4 regions of the Shewanella sp. SM23 genome follow, and region 3 is predicted to be linked to each of the others. Evidence: predicted binding sites of a transcription regulator. Region 3 holds the regulator's gene; each other region holds the start of a gene.
What was found. The regulator sigma-54, encoded in region 3, starts transcription at its own class of promoters, with help from an activator protein. The targets are predictions, from matches to a motif close to GTTGGCACGNNNNTNGNNT.

Region 1 (4,198 bases), on a different contig from region 3:
GTGGACGGTTTATTGTGCTTATGTCATGACCACCCCTAAAGGATCACACTTGGAAGCCCTACTTGCCTCAACCTTTACGGTTGCTATCGCTGAAATTGGTGATAAAACTCAATTACTTGCACTAATCCTCGCCGCAAGATTTAAAAATAAAACCGCCATTGTTTTAGGTATTTTGCTGTCGACATTATTTAACCATTTTGCCGCAGCTTGGATTGGCCAATGGGCGATTAACTGGGTAAGCCCAGATCTGGCACGTTATTTAGTGGCTGCGTCATTCTTTGCGATCGCTCTTTGGGTGTTAATCCCCGATAAAGTCGATGCAGAAGAGAGCCGCTTCTATAAAATGGGCCCCTTTCTCGCCACCTTTATCCTGTTTTTTATCGCCGAAATGGGGGATAAAACGCAAATCGCAACTGTGGTATTAGCCGCAAAATACGATTCATTAACTATGGTGGTTGCTGGCACAACCTTAGGCATGCTGCTTGCTAACGTACCCGTAGTGATCGCAGGCCACTTCAGCGCCGAAAAATTACCTATGTTGTGGATACACCGTGGCTGCGCCGTATTGTTCGCACTCTTAGGCGTAGCAACACTGTTCTTCTAAGAATCGAGGCTGGGGTTTTGCTGCAGAATAAAATCTCTTCACGCAATATTTTATTCTTTTAAACCTAACCGTTTTGCAAGTCGGTGCAAATTACCTGTATCGATTTGCAATATTCTTGCACACGCAGCCCAATTTTGTTGATTCGCGGCTAAAACTTGGCGAATAAGTTGACGCTGATATCTCTCAGTCGCAGCCTTAAGCCCCAGCATAACACTGGAATTATCTTGCGATTGTCCCTCACGACAGGCCGACTCAGACCTAAATGCTAATTCACTGGCTGGCGTTGCGGCATCTGATGGTCTATCTTCGTCAACTGTTCTGTGTGCTTGATTCATCAAAGAATCGAGCTGAAAATGTTTATCACTTAAGCTGATGTAAGCCGTTTTTAGCTCGGCTTTCGCCAACACCGCAGCCCTGTGTATCGCATGCTCTAGCTCACGCACATTACCCGGCCATGTGTATTGCTCTAATAACTGCTGCGCTGCGGGTGTGATATTGATATGGGTGAGTCCTAACTTCGCTTTACAACGTTCAAGAAAAAAACCTGTCAGCATAACAATATCTTGCCCACGCTCTCTTAATGGTGCTACGTGGATAGGAAATACGCTCAACCTATGGTAAAGATCGAAACGAAAGCGCCCTTCCGTTGCCTCTTGGTGCAAAATTCGATTAGTGGCGGCAATAATCCGAGTATTAACTTTTAGGCTCTTATCACTGCCCACTCGCTGTAATTCACCGTATTGTAAAACCCTCAATAACTTAGCTTGCAGCCCCAAGGGAAGCTCCCCAATTTCATCTAAAAACAAAGTCCCCTTGTCAGCGAGTTCAAACTTGCCTTGCCTATGACTGATTGCCCCCGTAAATGCCCCTTTTACATGTCCAAATAACTCGCTTTCGGCGACGGACTCAGGCAATGCAGCGCAGTTCAAATAGATAAGTGATTTATCGGCTCTGGTCGATTGATTATGTATCGCCGCGGCCACTAACTCCTTACCCACGCCAGTTTCGCCGGTAATTAATACCGATAAATCAGTGCCTGCCACGGCACTTATCTGCTGCTTTAGCGATTGGATCTGTGTGGATTGCCCTATGATCTCCTGCTGACTAGCAGGACGATTGAGCACCTCAGTTCCATTGGAAACTTCAACAACTTGGGATTCTAGCTGTTGCATCAATAACGCAGTATTAAGACTGGCTGCGGCCAGTGCGCTGATCACACGCAACTCGCTATCACTAAAACCATCAAACTGATGAGGGTTGAAACCATCAATGGTGAGCGCCCCAATTAAGCGATCGTTTGCGATTAGTGGTAAACCAATGCAAGCATGTACATGTAAGCTCGCACTATGATGTGGAATTAAACCATCATACGGATCGGGAAGTTCACTGTCGGCCGGGAAACGAACCACATCGCCAGCACGGGCGATAGCCTCTAATCTCGGATGTTCACTAATTTGAAAGCGCCGCCCTAACACTTCGGCAAAGAGCCCATCTATCGCCAAGGGGACAAATTGCTGCTCCCGAAATGCCAATAATGCCGCAGCATCACAATTGACACGCCGCCTGACCACTGCCAACAAACGCTCAAATCTGTCTTGCGTCGACACGCCGACAGTTAAATCTAAGGCTAACTGAGTTAAATCAGCATGGGCACTCATAGCACATCCACAGTCAAATAAAGTCATATTGACAATAGTGTAATGTCAATTTGACTAACATCAAATTGTCATTATGACATCAGCAAGTGATTTAAAATGTTGAAATACGCTAATACCAATAAAAATCAAGACCTTAAAATATTGGCATGGTGAGTGCAATAAGAGATTTAACTAAATAAGCAAGATTTACGTAGCGCATTCATTATTAATTATCACAGGTGTATTTATGACTATTCATGTAAAAAACAATATCCACTGGGTGGGTCAACGCGATTGGGAAGTGCAAGATTTTCATGGTACTGAGTACAAGATAACTAAAGGCACAAGCTACAATAGCTACCTTATCCGTGAAGAAAAAACCGTGTTAATTGATACAGTTGATCATCGGTTTAGCCAGCAATTCTTACAAAATCTTGAAGCTGAAATTAATTTAACCGACATAGACTATATTGTGATGAACCATGCAGAGGAAGACCACTCAGGCGCCCTGACTGCATTAATGGCCAAAATTCCTAACACACCAATTTACTGCAGTGAAAATGCGGTCGACTCCATTGTAGGACATCACCACCACCCAGAATGGAATTTCATTACCGTAAAGACAGGGGATAGTTTAGCGATAGGCAATGGTAAGCAACTGATATTTATCGAAGCACCTATGTTGCATTGGCCAGATAGCATGATGACATACCTCACCGAAGATGCGGTTTTATTCAGTAACGATGCCTTTGGCCAACACTATTGCGACGAACATTTATTCAATGATGAGGTTGATCAAAATGAATTAATGGAACAATGCCTACGGTACTACTCAAACATTTTAACGCCCTTTAGCAGCCTAGTGACGGCTAAAATTCACGAAGTATTAAGCTTTAATTTACCTGTAGATATGATCGCAACTTCACACGGCATTGTGTGGCGTGATAATCCTGCCCAAATTATTCACCAATATTTAGCTTGGGCCGACGCTTATCAAGAAGACCGCATCACGATTTTCTACGACTCTATGTCCAATAATACTCGCATGATGGCCGACGGTATTGCTCAAGGTATTCATGATGTTGACCCCAATGTAGCAGTAAAAGTGTATAACGTCGCACGTCATGATAAAAACGAAATCCTTGCACAGGCATTTAGGTCAAAAGGTATTTTAGTCGGCTCATCCACCATGAATAATGTGATGATGCCTAAAATTGCCGCCATGCTTGAAGAAATCACGGGCCTGCGTTTTCGCAATAAAAAGGCGGCAGCTTTTGGTAGTTATGGCTGGAATGGCGGCGCAGTCGATAGAATTCACACTCGTTTGATGGATGCTGGTTTTGAAACCTCGGTGGGATTAAAAGTCAAATGGCGTCCCGATCGAGATGCGATGCAAGAATGCCGTCAGCACGGCCAGCGAATCGCGCGAGAATGGGCATTGCGGCCCCTTGATAGCGCGAATAGTCGCTCTATCATTAATCAAGTCATGTCAAAACCTAGCCAAGCCACCACGGCCAGTCAAACAGCTGAAAACACTGCTACTAATAACGTCCCTGTGACGGCACCGATTGCAACAAACGCGTGCGAATTAAATGATACACAATCAATGATTTGCACCGTTTGCCAATGGGTTTACGACCCTGAAAAAGGAGAACCTAATCAAGATGTCATTGCTGGCACACCTTGGACTCAAGTGGCCGAAGACTTCCTCTGTCCCGAATGTGGCCTAGGTAAAAGCGTTTTCGCTGTCATAAAAAATGAGGTGACTAATGCCTAAGCCAATCGTCATTATCGGCAGTGGATTCGCGGCATATCAGCTAGTCAAAACACTGCGACGTTTAAACCGCGAACAACCGATTACAGTTATCACAGCCGACTCTGGTGACGAATACCATAAACCAGATTTAAGCCATGTGTTTAGCCTTAAAAAAATGGCGTCAGACCTCATAAAATTGAC
Region 2 (4,198 bases), on a different contig from region 3:
GGTTGAACGTATTGGATCTCAAGTTATTTTGGCATTGTTGAACAGTTTGTTGCAGCGGCTTGTTTGGGATAAACACCTACAACAGATGTTAACGGGCCTGCGGTTAGCTTTTGTACCTGTAGTGAATCCTGTTGGGTTATTCATGGGAACGCGGGGCAATGGTAATCAAGTGGATTTGATGCGTAACGCTCCGATAGAATCCCGTGAAAAAGTGTCCTTTATGGTGGGAGGACAGCGTATATCGTCACGGCTGCCCTGGTATCGCGGTATTGGGGGAATGGAGCTGGAAACGGCGGGCTTAGTTGCCTATGTACAACAACTGTTGAGTCGCAGTACAAGTTTGATTTCGCTCGATGCCCACTCGGGATTTGGCTTGAGTGATCATATCTGGTTCCCCTACGCCCATACCAGTACTGCCTTCGAAAATGCCAATTATATTTTTCATCTAAAACAATTGTTTGAACAGAGTTATCCCCATCACGGCCATTATCGGCTCGCGCCGCAGAGCCAGTTTTATCGCACTCATGGTGATATTTGGGATTATCTCTATCGCCAGCACCAAGTGGCTGATCCTTCTGCTCAGGTGCCATTTTTACCTTTGACATTAGAGATGGGATCTTGGGCATGGATAAAGAAAAATCCTAGACAAATATTTAATTTTGCTGGCTTTTTCAATCCACAAAAAACACATCGTCACCACAGGATTTTACGCAGGCATACAGTACTCATGCAATTTATGATGGAAGCGGCCTATGCCCAATCGTTAGAGCAGTTAACACCTGAACGTTTGGCTGAGCTGACAGAGCGTGCGCGGCATTATTGGTATCGGGAGTCTCAGTCATGACCACTTGGGTGTTATTAAGGGGATTAATGCGTGATCAGCGCCATTGGAATGGTTTCGATCAGCGTCTGCGACAAAATGGATTGCGAGTGCTGACACCGGATCTTCCGGGCAATGGGACGCTATCCCACGAATTAAGTCCGCTTAAGATTGCCGATTATGCCCATGCCGTGTGGCAGCAATTAGATGAGCAGGTACAGGAAGGGGAGACTATTTATCTCCTCGGCTTGTCTATGGGCGGTATGTTGGCGCTGGAAATGGCATGCCAGCGACCTTGGCAGATAAGGCATGTCTTTGTATTAAACAGCAGTGCGGCGAATTTATCGTCTTGGTATCAAAGATTTAACCCGCTGAATGCATTGAAGGCTTTTTTCATGCGGGCTCGGGGTAACGCTTTACATCCAATCGAGTCGACTATAGTGCGTTTAACCAGTTTTCGTCATCGGCGAGATCGAGAGTTAATTGTCAAGTGGAGTGAGTTTCGCCGCGATACCACACCAAGTGGACGCAATGTATGGCGACAACTTTGGGCGGCTTTTCAATACCAATGTCCATTGACTGTGGAAGTGCCGATAACTGTGCTCTGCGGTGACCGTGATGCGCTGGTGAGTATGGCATCGAGTAAGGCGTTAGCATGGCATTTTTACACCGATTTGATTGTACTTGCTTATTGTGGTCACGATGCTGCTATAGATGCACCCGCAAAACTGGCGCATTATCTGTTGGACATTGTGGGGGCGACTAAGCCGCAAGCGCAGTTTTCTGCGGATAGCGAGTCTGCCAATACTCAATATGATTGCAATGATTTATTGGAGGAAGAAATAGCCTTAAACGAAGCGATATTTGCTGTATGGGATGACAAAGCGCTATCCACTCTTGAAACCAAATAATCGAGAGTGAATAGCGCAGTTAACGCATTGTCTTATTAAGCTTTAGCCACTACGGTTTGGCCTATCGGTGTGAGGCTGAGTAAAGCCAACTTAAGATGCTGTATCCCAAAGGGAATTCCGATAATCGTCACAAAACAAGCTAAGGCGTGGACCAAATGCCCTATGGCTAACCAGATCCCAAACAGTAAGAACCAAATGATATTTCCTACCATGCCTAATGCACCTGTGCCTAAGTCTTCACGTCCAGTTAAGTGGCGACGGTTCATTTGTTCTTGGCCGAAGGGCCAAAAGGTCATTTCGCCGATAACAAAACAGGCGCGGCCGAAGGGAATACCAATGATACTGATAAAACACAGGATACCTGCGAGCCACCAAGCGAGTCCCATTACAAATCCGCCGAGTACAAACCAAGCTATGTTGAATATTAAGCGTAATACAGCCATTGAAAACTCCTTGTGTTTACCCTGTTAGCCTTTATCGTTAGCTTTGATAAATTGAATATATGTCAATGTCTAAGCGATAACTATGCCAACTATTTAACTTATTAATAATCAATGGTTTAAATTTATGCATTCGAGATTCATGTGTCATTTTCACTAGTTTTTCGCCAAATTGATAATTTCTTAAGGGCGTAACAGGAAGGTCGGAGTTACACTAGCCTTCCCTTAACTGGCTTAAAAACCAGAGAATTTAATCGTTTGAGTAGCTTGATGTTTGCAAATTCCCCTGTCGATACATTTGTCTTTGCTGGCAGAGACATATTCCTAAAACGTGATGATTTACTGCATCCGGCGTTTAGTGGCAATAAAGCTCGCAAATTCGGCTATTTTTTAGATCATGAGTTTGTAGGCATCAGCAAGGTGATAGGTCATGGCTCGCCATTAGCTAACTCACTGTGTTCATTGTCAACATTAGCGAAGATGAAAGGCTGGCAATGTGATTTTTATGTAGATCATATTGCCAGTCAAGTGGTTAAACATCCTACGGGCAATTACGCTGCCGCTTTAGCGAATGGCGCTAATATTATCGATTTAAGTGTGTTAATAGCACAAAAGCAGGCGTGCACTCAGTCGCAATCTGAACCTCACGTTTTGTCAAATCTTAAGGCTAGTCCTGAGCCTACTGCGCAAGTGGGCGATGTGCGACTGAGTTGCCCTGATTATATCGAGGCTCAAGTACTCGTGAATGAGCCGACGGCGCTTTTTATCCCAGAGGGGGGGCGCTGTGCTTACGCCGAATACGGGATAAATAGATTGGCGCAAGAGATAGTACAGTTTGCGCAGGCGAATGGATTGGTTGATTTAACGGTGTTTTTACCTTCGGGGACGGGAACGACTGCGTTATTTTTAAATCAGTATTTTATCCGTCAGCAAACGGATATTCGTGTCGTGACTTGTGCCGTTGTCGGTGGCGATGATTATTTGCGCTTGCAATTTTCGTTGCTTAATACCAATACCAGTGAGCATCCACAGATTGTTAATGTCGGCAAGAAATATCATTTTGGTAAACTTTATCCGGAATTTTATGCCATGTGGCAGCGGGTCTGCGCCTCAGGCGTGCAGTTTGAATTACTCTACGATCCCTTAGGTTTTATTGTGCTTGAGGAATATTTACAAGGCGGAGGTTCTCGTCCTGTGATGTATATCCACCAAGGTGGCTTACTCGGGAACGAGACCATGTTGCCACGTTATCAGCGTAAATTTGGGCAAAGTGGCTCATCCTGTGCCTCTGATCATTGACTTAGTGACGCTAAGACATAATATGTTTGAAGCTGTGTAATGCTAAGTTAAGCTGATGATTTGGAACGATGAGAAATATCAATGACTGAAGCGGAATATCTCGCCAATTACGATCCTAAGGTTTTTAAGGCTCAGCTACTGACAGTGGATGCAGTATTGTTTACCTATCACGATCAGCAACTTAAAGTACTCCTAGTACAACGCTCAAATCATCCATTTTTAGGTTTATGGGGATTACCTGGAGGGTTTATCGATGAAAATTGCGATCAATCCCTTGAGCAAACTGTATTACGTAAACTGCATGAGAAAACCGCGGTAGTACCACCTTATATTGAGCAGCTCTGTACTGTGGGTAATCGTAGTCGCGATGTAAGAGGCTGGTCCGTGACTGTGTGTTATACCGCCTTGATGAGTTATCAAGCTTGCCAAATTCAGATTGATTCAGTGAGTGATGTTAAGTGGTGGCCATTAGCAGATGTGTTGCAGATGCCCTTGGCGTTTGATCATTTGCAGTTAATTGAGCAAGCGCGGGAACGCTTAACACAGAAAGCCTTATATTCTTTAGTGCCAGGATTTGCACTGTCTGAACCTTTTACCTTGCCAGAACTGCAGCATGTTCATGAGGTTTTACTGGGCAAGCCTATCCAAGGTAAATCTTTTCGTCGGCGGGTTGAACAGGCCGATTTATTGATCGATACGGGATTAAAGCGCACCGAACGTGGTCGTCC
Region 3 (4,198 bases):
TACCAAGGAGAATTTGTCTGACTTGGTCGCTTAAATCATAGATATTCAGATTCGACGTATCTATGTAGTGATCGACCAGTTTTGACATAGGCTCGAGCAGTTTCCCCTCCAGCTTTATCGCTTCTTGCAAAGAGACTCGGCTCTTCGACAAAGGATGTAAACGGCGGGTTTCGCTGTAACGCTTAAGCAGAATTTTATCGCTGGAGTTAAGGAAGAAGCTCGTTAACTCAGTATCTGGAGGTAGGCTAGCGAGTTGTTTCACTAAGACCTTATCCTGCTCAGGCATGTTACGCACGTCGACACTGATGGCGACGAGATCGTTACTGCCTTTGAGTTGCTCAAGCAAACTGCCAATCAATGGCAAGGGAAGGTTATCGACACAATAATAGCCGAGATCTTCGAGTACCCTAAGGGCGACAGATTTGCCTGAGCCTGAGCGGCCCGACACTATGACCAGTTTCATCCAGTGATTACCTGATAGAGTTCCGTTTCATCATGCGTCTTGCGTAATTGCTTTAATATTTGCTTGTCGCTCAGCTTTTCGGCCATGCAAGACAAGGTACTTAAGTGCTGCTGACATTGGTCTGCAGGCACCAGTAGTGCAAATAAAATATCAACAGGTTGCTTATCGATAGCATCAAATGCTATCGGCTCTTCACACTTAATTAGTATGGCAATGGGCTGATCTATATCGGCTAGTCGACCATGTGGAATGGCGATGCCGTTACCTATACCTGTGCTCCCCATCTTTTCGCGCGCCACTAGGCTTTCGAATATCTCTTGAGATGAGAGGGTCGGGTACTGGGCAGCGACTAAGTCGCTGATGAGTTCCAGTACCTTTTTCTTGCTGCCCGGAGTGGCGCAGGTAGTGCACTCCGGCCGCAGTATGGTACAAAGTTCCATTATTAGTGTTTTGTTAACTTCTCTTTGTGTTTAATAACCTGACGGTCAAGCTTGTCAATCAGGGCGTCTATAGCGGCATACATGTCAGCATGCTCTGAAGTAGCAAAAACTTCACCACCTATGAGGTTTATTCTCGCTTCGGCAATCTGTTGCATTTTCTCAACATTGAGCACAACGTGCACATTATTGATCTGTTCGAAATGGCGTTCAAGTTTTGAAAACTTTTCTTCTACATATGCACGTAACGATTCGGTAATTTCGATATGGTGCCCACTTAGGTTTATTTGCATAGAAACGTCCTCCGATATCCACTGTAGGTTATAAACTTTTACGCTGATTAGAAGGTGGAATAAGCATAGCCTCTCGGTACTTCGCAATGGTTCTGCGGGCTACGTTGATCCCTTGTTCTGCCAGAAGTTGAGCCATCTTACTATCGCTTAATGGTTTTTTCTGGTTTTCCGCTGCCACCAGTTTCTTTATAAAGGCTCTGATTGCTGTGGATGAGCACTCACCACCATCGTCAGTACCGACGTGGCTAGAGAAGAAGTATTTTAGTTCAAAAAGTCCCTTAGGGGTATGCATGTATTTTTGAGTTGTGACCCGTGAGATGGTGGACTCATGCATTTCTACCGCTTCGGCAATATCGTTAAGCACCATAGGTTTCATGGCTTCTTCACCGTACTCAAAGAAACCTTGCTGATATTGCACTATGCAATTAGCAACTTTAAGCAAAGTGTCGTTACGGCTTTCTAAGCTCTTAATAAACCATTTAGCCTCTTGCAGATGGCCGCGAATAAATTGGCTATCGGCTTGGTTTTTGGTACTGCGTGCCATAGAAGCATAATGTTGATTTACATTGATTTTTGGCATGCAGTCAGGATTAAGCTCAACGACCCAGCGGCCATTTTTCTTCGACACAGACACATCTGGGATAACGTATTCGTCATTATTGGGCGTGATCAACAAACCTGGGCGAGGATTGAGAGTTTGGATAAGTGCTATACCATCCCTTAATTCATCTTCTTTTAATTTAGTCTTACGCATCAATAACCTAAAATCACGGGCGGCGATCAGATCTAAATGATCTTTGATCAGCATACGGGCGTTTTCTAGGTTGGGAGTATCAGCGGCGAAATGCGACAGTTGGATTAGCAGGCATTCACTTAAATCGCGGGCGGCAACGCCTATGGGATCAAAATGCTGAATGCGCTTGAGTACGGCTTCGACTTCGTCAAGCTCGACCTCCGAATTGCCCATGGCTTCGAGGATTTCGTCAGTACTTTGGGTGAGATAGCCTTGATCGTCGATGGCATCAATAATGGCGGTGGCAATGGCTAAATCGGTTTCAGAAAACGGCGTGAGGTTTTTTTGCCATTCTAAGTGTTCGTACAAACCTTCACTGGTCTCGCCTTGGAAGGGCATATCGTCTTCACGACTGCCGCCGGGGCCTGAGTTTGGGGAGGCGGTAAACACTTCATCCCATGTGGTGTCCATGGGGAGCTCATCGGGCATGGATTCTTTGGTTAGCGACTCTGCCGTGTCTATGGTGGAGCTGTCTTTTTCTGGTGGCAGAGTGCTAGATTCACTGAAATCCGTATCGGATAGCGTTTGGTTTACAGGGGTTTTAGTGGCGTCGAATTGATCCTCTTCCAGCTCGAGAAGGGGATTAGAATCTAATGCTTGCTGGATCTCTTGCTGCAGTTCTAATGACGACAGTTGCAACAGACGTATGGCCTGTTGTAATTGTGGCGTCATGGTTAACTGTTGACCCAGTTTGAGCTGGAGTGACGCTTTCATGTTACCGCTGATCCCTACGTTATTATTGTTGGATGAGGTCGCTTATTATTATCTTGAGTGAAGCCCAATGGCGGTATAAATTGCCTCCATTGGCTTCGCTCGATTAACTATAGCCTGAATTGTTCACCTAAGTACACAGCCCTAACTTGCTGATTGTCTAAGATCTCTGCTGGAGTTCCTTCGGCAATAAGGTTTCCGTGACTCACAATATAAGCATGTTCACATACATCTAATGTCTCGCGGACATTATGGTCTGTGATCAGTACGCCAAGGCCGCGACTTTTGAGTTGTTCGATAATCTTCTTGATGTCGATAACCGAAATAGGATCGACGCCGGCAAACGGTTCATCGAGCAAAATGAACTTAGGATTAGCGGCTAAAGCCCGCGCAATTTCGACGCGGCGACGTTCGCCACCCGACAATGACATGCCTTGGCTGTCACGGATGTGGGTGATATGAAACTCTTCGAGCAGATGTTCTAGTTCTTCTTCTCGTTCTTCGTTTTTAAGTTCTTTACGAGTTTGCAGTACGGCCATGATGTTGTCATGAACAGTTAGCTTACGAAAGATACTGGCTTCTTGCGGTAAGTAACCTATGCCTTTGCGGGCACGCAGATGCATAGGATCTGCGGTTAAATCATCATCGTCGATAAAGATATGTCCCTTATCGCTCTTCACTAGCCCGACAACCATGTAAAATGTCGTGGTTTTACCTGCACCGTTTGGACCGAGTAGGCCAACGACTTGACCGGTTTTTACCGTCAGACTGACGTCTTTAACCACTTGGCGACTCTTGTAACTTTTCGCCAGATTTTGTGCTCTTAAGGTGATTTGGGTCATTTAGAGTCCTGCTTTTTTACAGGTTTATCCGCCGGAGCGTCTGATTTAGCATCATCTTGATAGTTTTCAGGCTGAATAATAGTGATCACGCGATCGTCACCACTGCCAGTACTCTCGGCCATCAATTTCTGTTGAATCATGTTATAGCGGATTAAATTGCCTGTAACTTGGCTACCTGCTTGATCTAATGACGCCATACCTTTCAGTGTTAAGGTGCGGCTCGCCATATCGTAACGAATTTCTTTCGCGCTCGCCGATGCAGGACGGCCATCGTCTAATATTTGGCTATACGTAGCAGGGTTGCCTGTGGCGACCAAAGTTTTGCTATTTTCACCTTCAGCGGAAAATGCACGCAGTTCATTTGCTTGGATTTTTATTGAGCCTTGGGTAACTTCCACTGGACCAAAGAAGATGATCTGGTTGTTTTTGATATCCGCAGTTTGGCTCACAGCTTTAATTTTGACTTCTTGCTTTAAGTCGCCGACTTTCGCGAAAGCACTCATGCTCATAATTAGCATTAGGCTGGCAAGTAATACGTTATTTTGCTTCATATGTTCCTACTACCTGACTGGTCAATTGCACTTCTTGCGCGTTGAGGTCGGCATAAAGGCCTTGGCCTTGAATATTAAAATCTTTCCCTGTGACGTAAATGGTACGGT
Region 4 (4,198 bases), on a different contig from region 3:
TAAAAAGAAATGAATTTAAGGTTCATTATCAAGCGCAAGTGAATGCGAAAACCCATCAGCTGGTGGGGATGGAAGCCCTTATCCGATGGCAGCATCCTGTAGACGGCATTATCACCCCAGATCAATTTTTACCCATAGCCGAAGAGATCGGATTAATGGAGGACATTGATGACTGGGTACTTGAGCAAGCCTGTACACAGGCATTGAGTTGGCTAACCCAATTACAGCCAACAGGGAAAGAATTCACCATTGCCGTTAACCTGTCTGCATCGCAAATTGGAAATGAGAACCTGTTTGATAAAATAGCGAATACGCTGACTAAGACAGGACTTCCTGCTGTAGCATTAGAGCTTGAAATTACTGAGAATTGCCTTATTGAAGATCCCCATGAACATGCCAAAATGCTCGATAGAATCGCAGAGTTAGGGGTGCGTTTTGCCCTTGATGATTTTGGGACGGGTTTTTCGTCCTTAGAACATATCAAATTGTTTCCCATTAGCGTGCTGAAAATCGATAAAAGCTTTGTCGCTTCCTATGATAAGGATGATAAAGACACTCGTTTGCTCGCTGCATTACTTAACTTCGCCCATGGGTTTAATGTCATATCAGTAGCTGAGGGCGTTGAAACGATTGAGCAGGCTGAGTTTTGCACTTCTCGCCATTGTACTGTATTACAAGGTTATTTGTTTTCTCGTCCCTTAGATGCAACGGAGTTTGAGGCTAAGTATATTCTGCCGCTGTTAACTTAAACCGAGTTCCGAGTGTGATAGGTCTTGAAGTATTTCATTAGCATAATGATTTCGTCTGGTGAGGAATATTTTCTTGCTTTACACTGAGCAATAGACAAATATCAGCCCCTTTTTCTGTCGCTGTGCTTTTGGTGCCGCAGAACGGTTTATTCACTCATGCTTAAGTTGGTCACTCAGCAATGAAAATAGGTATTTTATCCCAATTCCCCCAGTTGTATTCAACACAACGCTTAGTCGCGGCTTGCCAAAGTCGTGGACATGAAGCGGTCGTGATCAATACGCTGAATTGCTACATGAATATTAATTCTATTAAACCTAGCATTCATTATGAAGGTACTGAATTAGTTGGGTTTGATGCCATCATTCCGCGTATTCATGCTAGCGTGACTTTTTATGGTTGTGCCGTTGTACGTCAGTTTGAAATGATGGGTGTATATGCCGCGAATGATTCAATCTCCATTGCGCGTTCGCGGGACAAATTGCGGGCACTGCAACTACTTTCCCGCAAAGGGATTGGCATGCCAGTGACGGGTTTTGCCAATAAGCCAAATGATATCCCAGATCTCATCAATATGGTGGGCGGCGCTCCGTTAGTCATTAAATTACTCGAAGGCACTCAAGGGATTGGTGTCGTACTCGCTGAAACTAAAACGGCTGCTGAGAGCGTGATTGAAGCATTCTTGGGGCTCAAAGCGAATATCTTAGTACAGGAATACATTAAAGAATCCAATGGTAGTGATATTCGTTGTTTTGTTGTCGGTGACAAGGTTGTTGCTTCGATGAAGCGTCAAGGTCCCGAGGGCGATTTCCGCTCTAATCTGCATTTAGGTGGTTGTGGTGAGGTGGTAAAAATCACCTCTGTTGAGCGTAAAATGGCTATTGCCGCTGTGAAGGCGATGGGATTGGTTGTCGCGGGAGTCGATATTTTACGTTCTAACCGTGGCCCACTGATCCTTGAGGTTAATTCGGCGCCAGGCATTGAAGGGATTGAGCAAACAACAGGGATTTCAGTGACTGAGCCCATTGTTGAGTATATCGAGAAAATGGTTGCGGCCCGTAAAACAAACCGGTCAATTATTGCCTAATTGGTGATAGTGATAAAATGACGCCACTTTTTAAGGTGGCGTTTTGTTATGCTTAGAGCCTATAGATCAAAACTGTAGGAATATCCGAGTACTAGTTTGGCATCATCATCGGTGAGATCGGTATCTGAGACCATAAATGACACTGTGCCTATGCTGGTATCTGCACTGAGAGTCACGTTATAGTCGGCATAATTATCTTCGCCAAACCAAGATTGGACGACATCACCGTTTGAGTAACCATAGTGCACTGATAAACTCAGCTTTTCAGTGAGAGGAACGGATACCGTCGCGGCAAGATAACTGAGATCTTTATTATCTAAAGGATCGGCGGCCAGATCGTCACCGGCATTGATGACTTGGGAGTAAGCAAGTTCGAGCCATTTCCACGTGACAGCAGCATGGAGCTCACCAAAATCAATACTGCCTGGTGCGTCTGGATAGGCGTAGTAGAGATAGCCAAAGTCGTAGCTGATGTCTTCGGTAATACTGCCGCCATAACCCGCATATAGATCAAGCTCGTAGCTAGTATCATCACCAAAATCCACATTCGATGCCCAAGTTCCCGCATAAAATCCAGAATCGTGGCTGTAGTCAAGGCCACCTTGGATTGCGACTGCATCTTTAGTTTGGGTCGCACCGCGCCATAGGTAATTAGAGGTACCGCCAATGTTGCCTGATACGGCTGCAAAGGCGTTGCCTGCCAGTAACATTCCCGTCGATAAGGCCAAAACGCTGTACAGTGATTTCTTCATGCTCATCCCCTCGATTGACTTATTTATCGATTCACCATTGGCACACTCAAAGTCAGCTGTGTTCATTAGTGCATCTTGGTTTTTTCTAAGGAAGGATTTGCTAATCACATGCCACTATTACAATGCCATGTAAAACAAGGTATTAGAACTCGCAATGTTAATTAAATGTTTTTATTTGCCAGTTTGTGGGGCAGAGGCGCACTTTTGTTGTGCAAAAAATATTCAGTGCTTCACTGGGATTGGGCAAAAAAAACGCCTCACAATGGAGGCGTTGTATTGAATTTTATAACTTAGTTTACGCTGTCACGTAGGGTTTTACCCGCTTTAAACTTAGGCACTGTCGCTTCAGCAATTTGAATTTCTTTACCCGTTTGTGGGTTACGGCCAGTGCGAGCGGCACGAGTCGCTGTTTCAAAAGAACCGAAACCTACGATGGAGATTTTGTCACCATTTTTCATTGATTCGGTAATAGCTGCTTCAAAAGACTTCAATGCGCGTGCTGCTTCTACTTTCGTTAGATCGGCATTTTCTGCAATTTTGGCGATTAGTTCAGTTTTGTTCATTTTTATTGTCTCTTCTTTCCGTAGATTTATTTGAAATAAGCGTGCCTAACATGCCATAAGGTTTAACACTTGGAAAGCCTTTTGCGTCTAGCGTGCAGCAAGATGTTCAGTAAAGCGCAGAATATTTACTCAGTTCGTGACTTAAGTTTTATTCTGGTTTTATTCTTCTAACAGTTGATAGAGTAATTTTTTAACAAGTTTGGGTTCAAAGGGTTTGTCACATAAGGCATTTACACCCGCTTGGGATACATTGCTGAGGTGGGTATCGTTGGCTTCGGAAGACACCATCAAGATGGGAATGTGTGATTGTTGGCTTTCATTGCGGATAAATTGTGTCAAAGCTAGCCCATCTACACTCGGCATATTGTAATCAGTGATCACTAAGTCGAACATATTGTGTTTCATTAACGCTATGGCTTGCGCGCCATCCTCGGCCTCGGTAATTAGCTTCATCCCTAAGTTACCAATCGTACGTTTAATGACGTTTCTTGCCATACGGCTATCATCGACCACTAATACACGCACATCTTGTACATCGAAATTACTCAGGTCGAGTTCATCGTGGCTGAGTAAATCAATCGTGGCATTCAATGCTGTACCTAAATGGTCGGCACTGAAGGGTTTAGGTAGAATCGCTACTACACCCGATTGGCGGAATATTTCAAGTTGCTCACGGCGGCACTCACTCGAGACCAGCATAAATTGGATATCTTTGCAGTCAGCGTTGGCCCTTAAGTAGCCCAAGAGATCGATGGCAGTGCCATCATCGAAATGCATGGCGCTCGCAATAAGGTCAGGTTTATGGCGAGCAATAATATCTTTAGCCGCTTCTATGTTTTCTGCGGTTTGAATGCTGAGAATGCCTTCTTGTTGTAAGCGCTGAATAATAATTCGACGCTGTGTCTCTGAAGGTTCTACCAAAAGAATGGAAAGTTCGCTGGGCGATAAATGGCTCATAGTCTACTTCAAGTTAAAAGTCGTAAGTATTTTACTGGGTCGCTAAGCTACGCTGTTGATAACAGCTTAGCAACAAAGTCCATTACTGAGTT

Region 1: a site for sigma-54 is predicted at 2,403-2,421, ahead of norV (anaerobic nitric oxide reductase flavorubredoxin). Genes of this name have one in related genera too.
Region 2: a site for sigma-54 is predicted at 2,246-2,264, ahead of L5L98_RS16935 (YccF domain-containing protein). Genes of this name have one in related genera too.
Region 4: a site for sigma-54 is predicted at 2,684-2,702, ahead of L5L98_RS08015 (TorF family putative porin). Genes of this name have one in related genera too.

The regions. Positions count from the first base shown of each region.
Region 1 covers NZ_JAKKRM010000010.1:136,332-140,529, forward strand. The annotation lists gene L5L98_RS13825 (TMEM165/GDT1 family protein) at 50-604, shown strand; gene norR (nitric oxide reductase transcriptional regulator NorR) at 655-2,262, opposite strand; gene norV (anaerobic nitric oxide reductase flavorubredoxin) at 2,489-4,018, shown strand; gene norW (NADH:flavorubredoxin reductase NorW) at 4,011-4,198, shown strand, end outside.
Region 2 covers NZ_JAKKRM010000015.1:76,027-80,224, reverse strand. The annotation lists gene L5L98_RS16945 (M14 family metallopeptidase) at 1-844, shown strand, start outside; gene L5L98_RS16940 (alpha/beta fold hydrolase) at 841-1,731, shown strand; gene L5L98_RS16935 (YccF domain-containing protein) at 1,767-2,174, opposite strand; gene L5L98_RS16930 (pyridoxal-phosphate dependent enzyme) at 2,442-3,470, shown strand; gene L5L98_RS16925 (NrtR DNA-binding winged helix domain-containing protein) at 3,552-4,198, shown strand, end outside.
Region 3 covers NZ_JAKKRM010000019.1:80,368-84,565, reverse strand. The annotation lists gene rapZ (RNase adapter RapZ) at 1-463, opposite strand, end outside; gene ptsN (PTS IIA-like nitrogen regulatory protein PtsN) at 460-903, opposite strand; gene hpf (ribosome hibernation promoting factor) at 906-1,193, opposite strand; gene L5L98_RS18900 (RNA polymerase factor sigma-54) at 1,222-2,700, opposite strand; gene lptB (LPS export ABC transporter ATP-binding protein) at 2,808-3,539, opposite strand; gene lptA (lipopolysaccharide transport periplasmic protein LptA) at 3,536-4,090, opposite strand; gene lptC (LPS export ABC transporter periplasmic protein LptC) at 4,077-4,198, opposite strand, start outside.
Region 4 covers NZ_JAKKRM010000004.1:347,507-351,704, reverse strand. The annotation lists gene L5L98_RS08025 (putative bifunctional diguanylate cyclase/phosphodiesterase) at 1-749, shown strand, start outside; gene rimK (30S ribosomal protein S6--L-glutamate ligase) at 929-1,834, shown strand; gene L5L98_RS08015 (TorF family putative porin) at 1,894-2,586, opposite strand; gene L5L98_RS08010 (HU family DNA-binding protein) at 2,877-3,149, opposite strand; gene L5L98_RS08005 (response regulator) at 3,309-4,106, opposite strand; gene L5L98_RS08000 (hypothetical protein) at 4,189-4,198, opposite strand, start outside.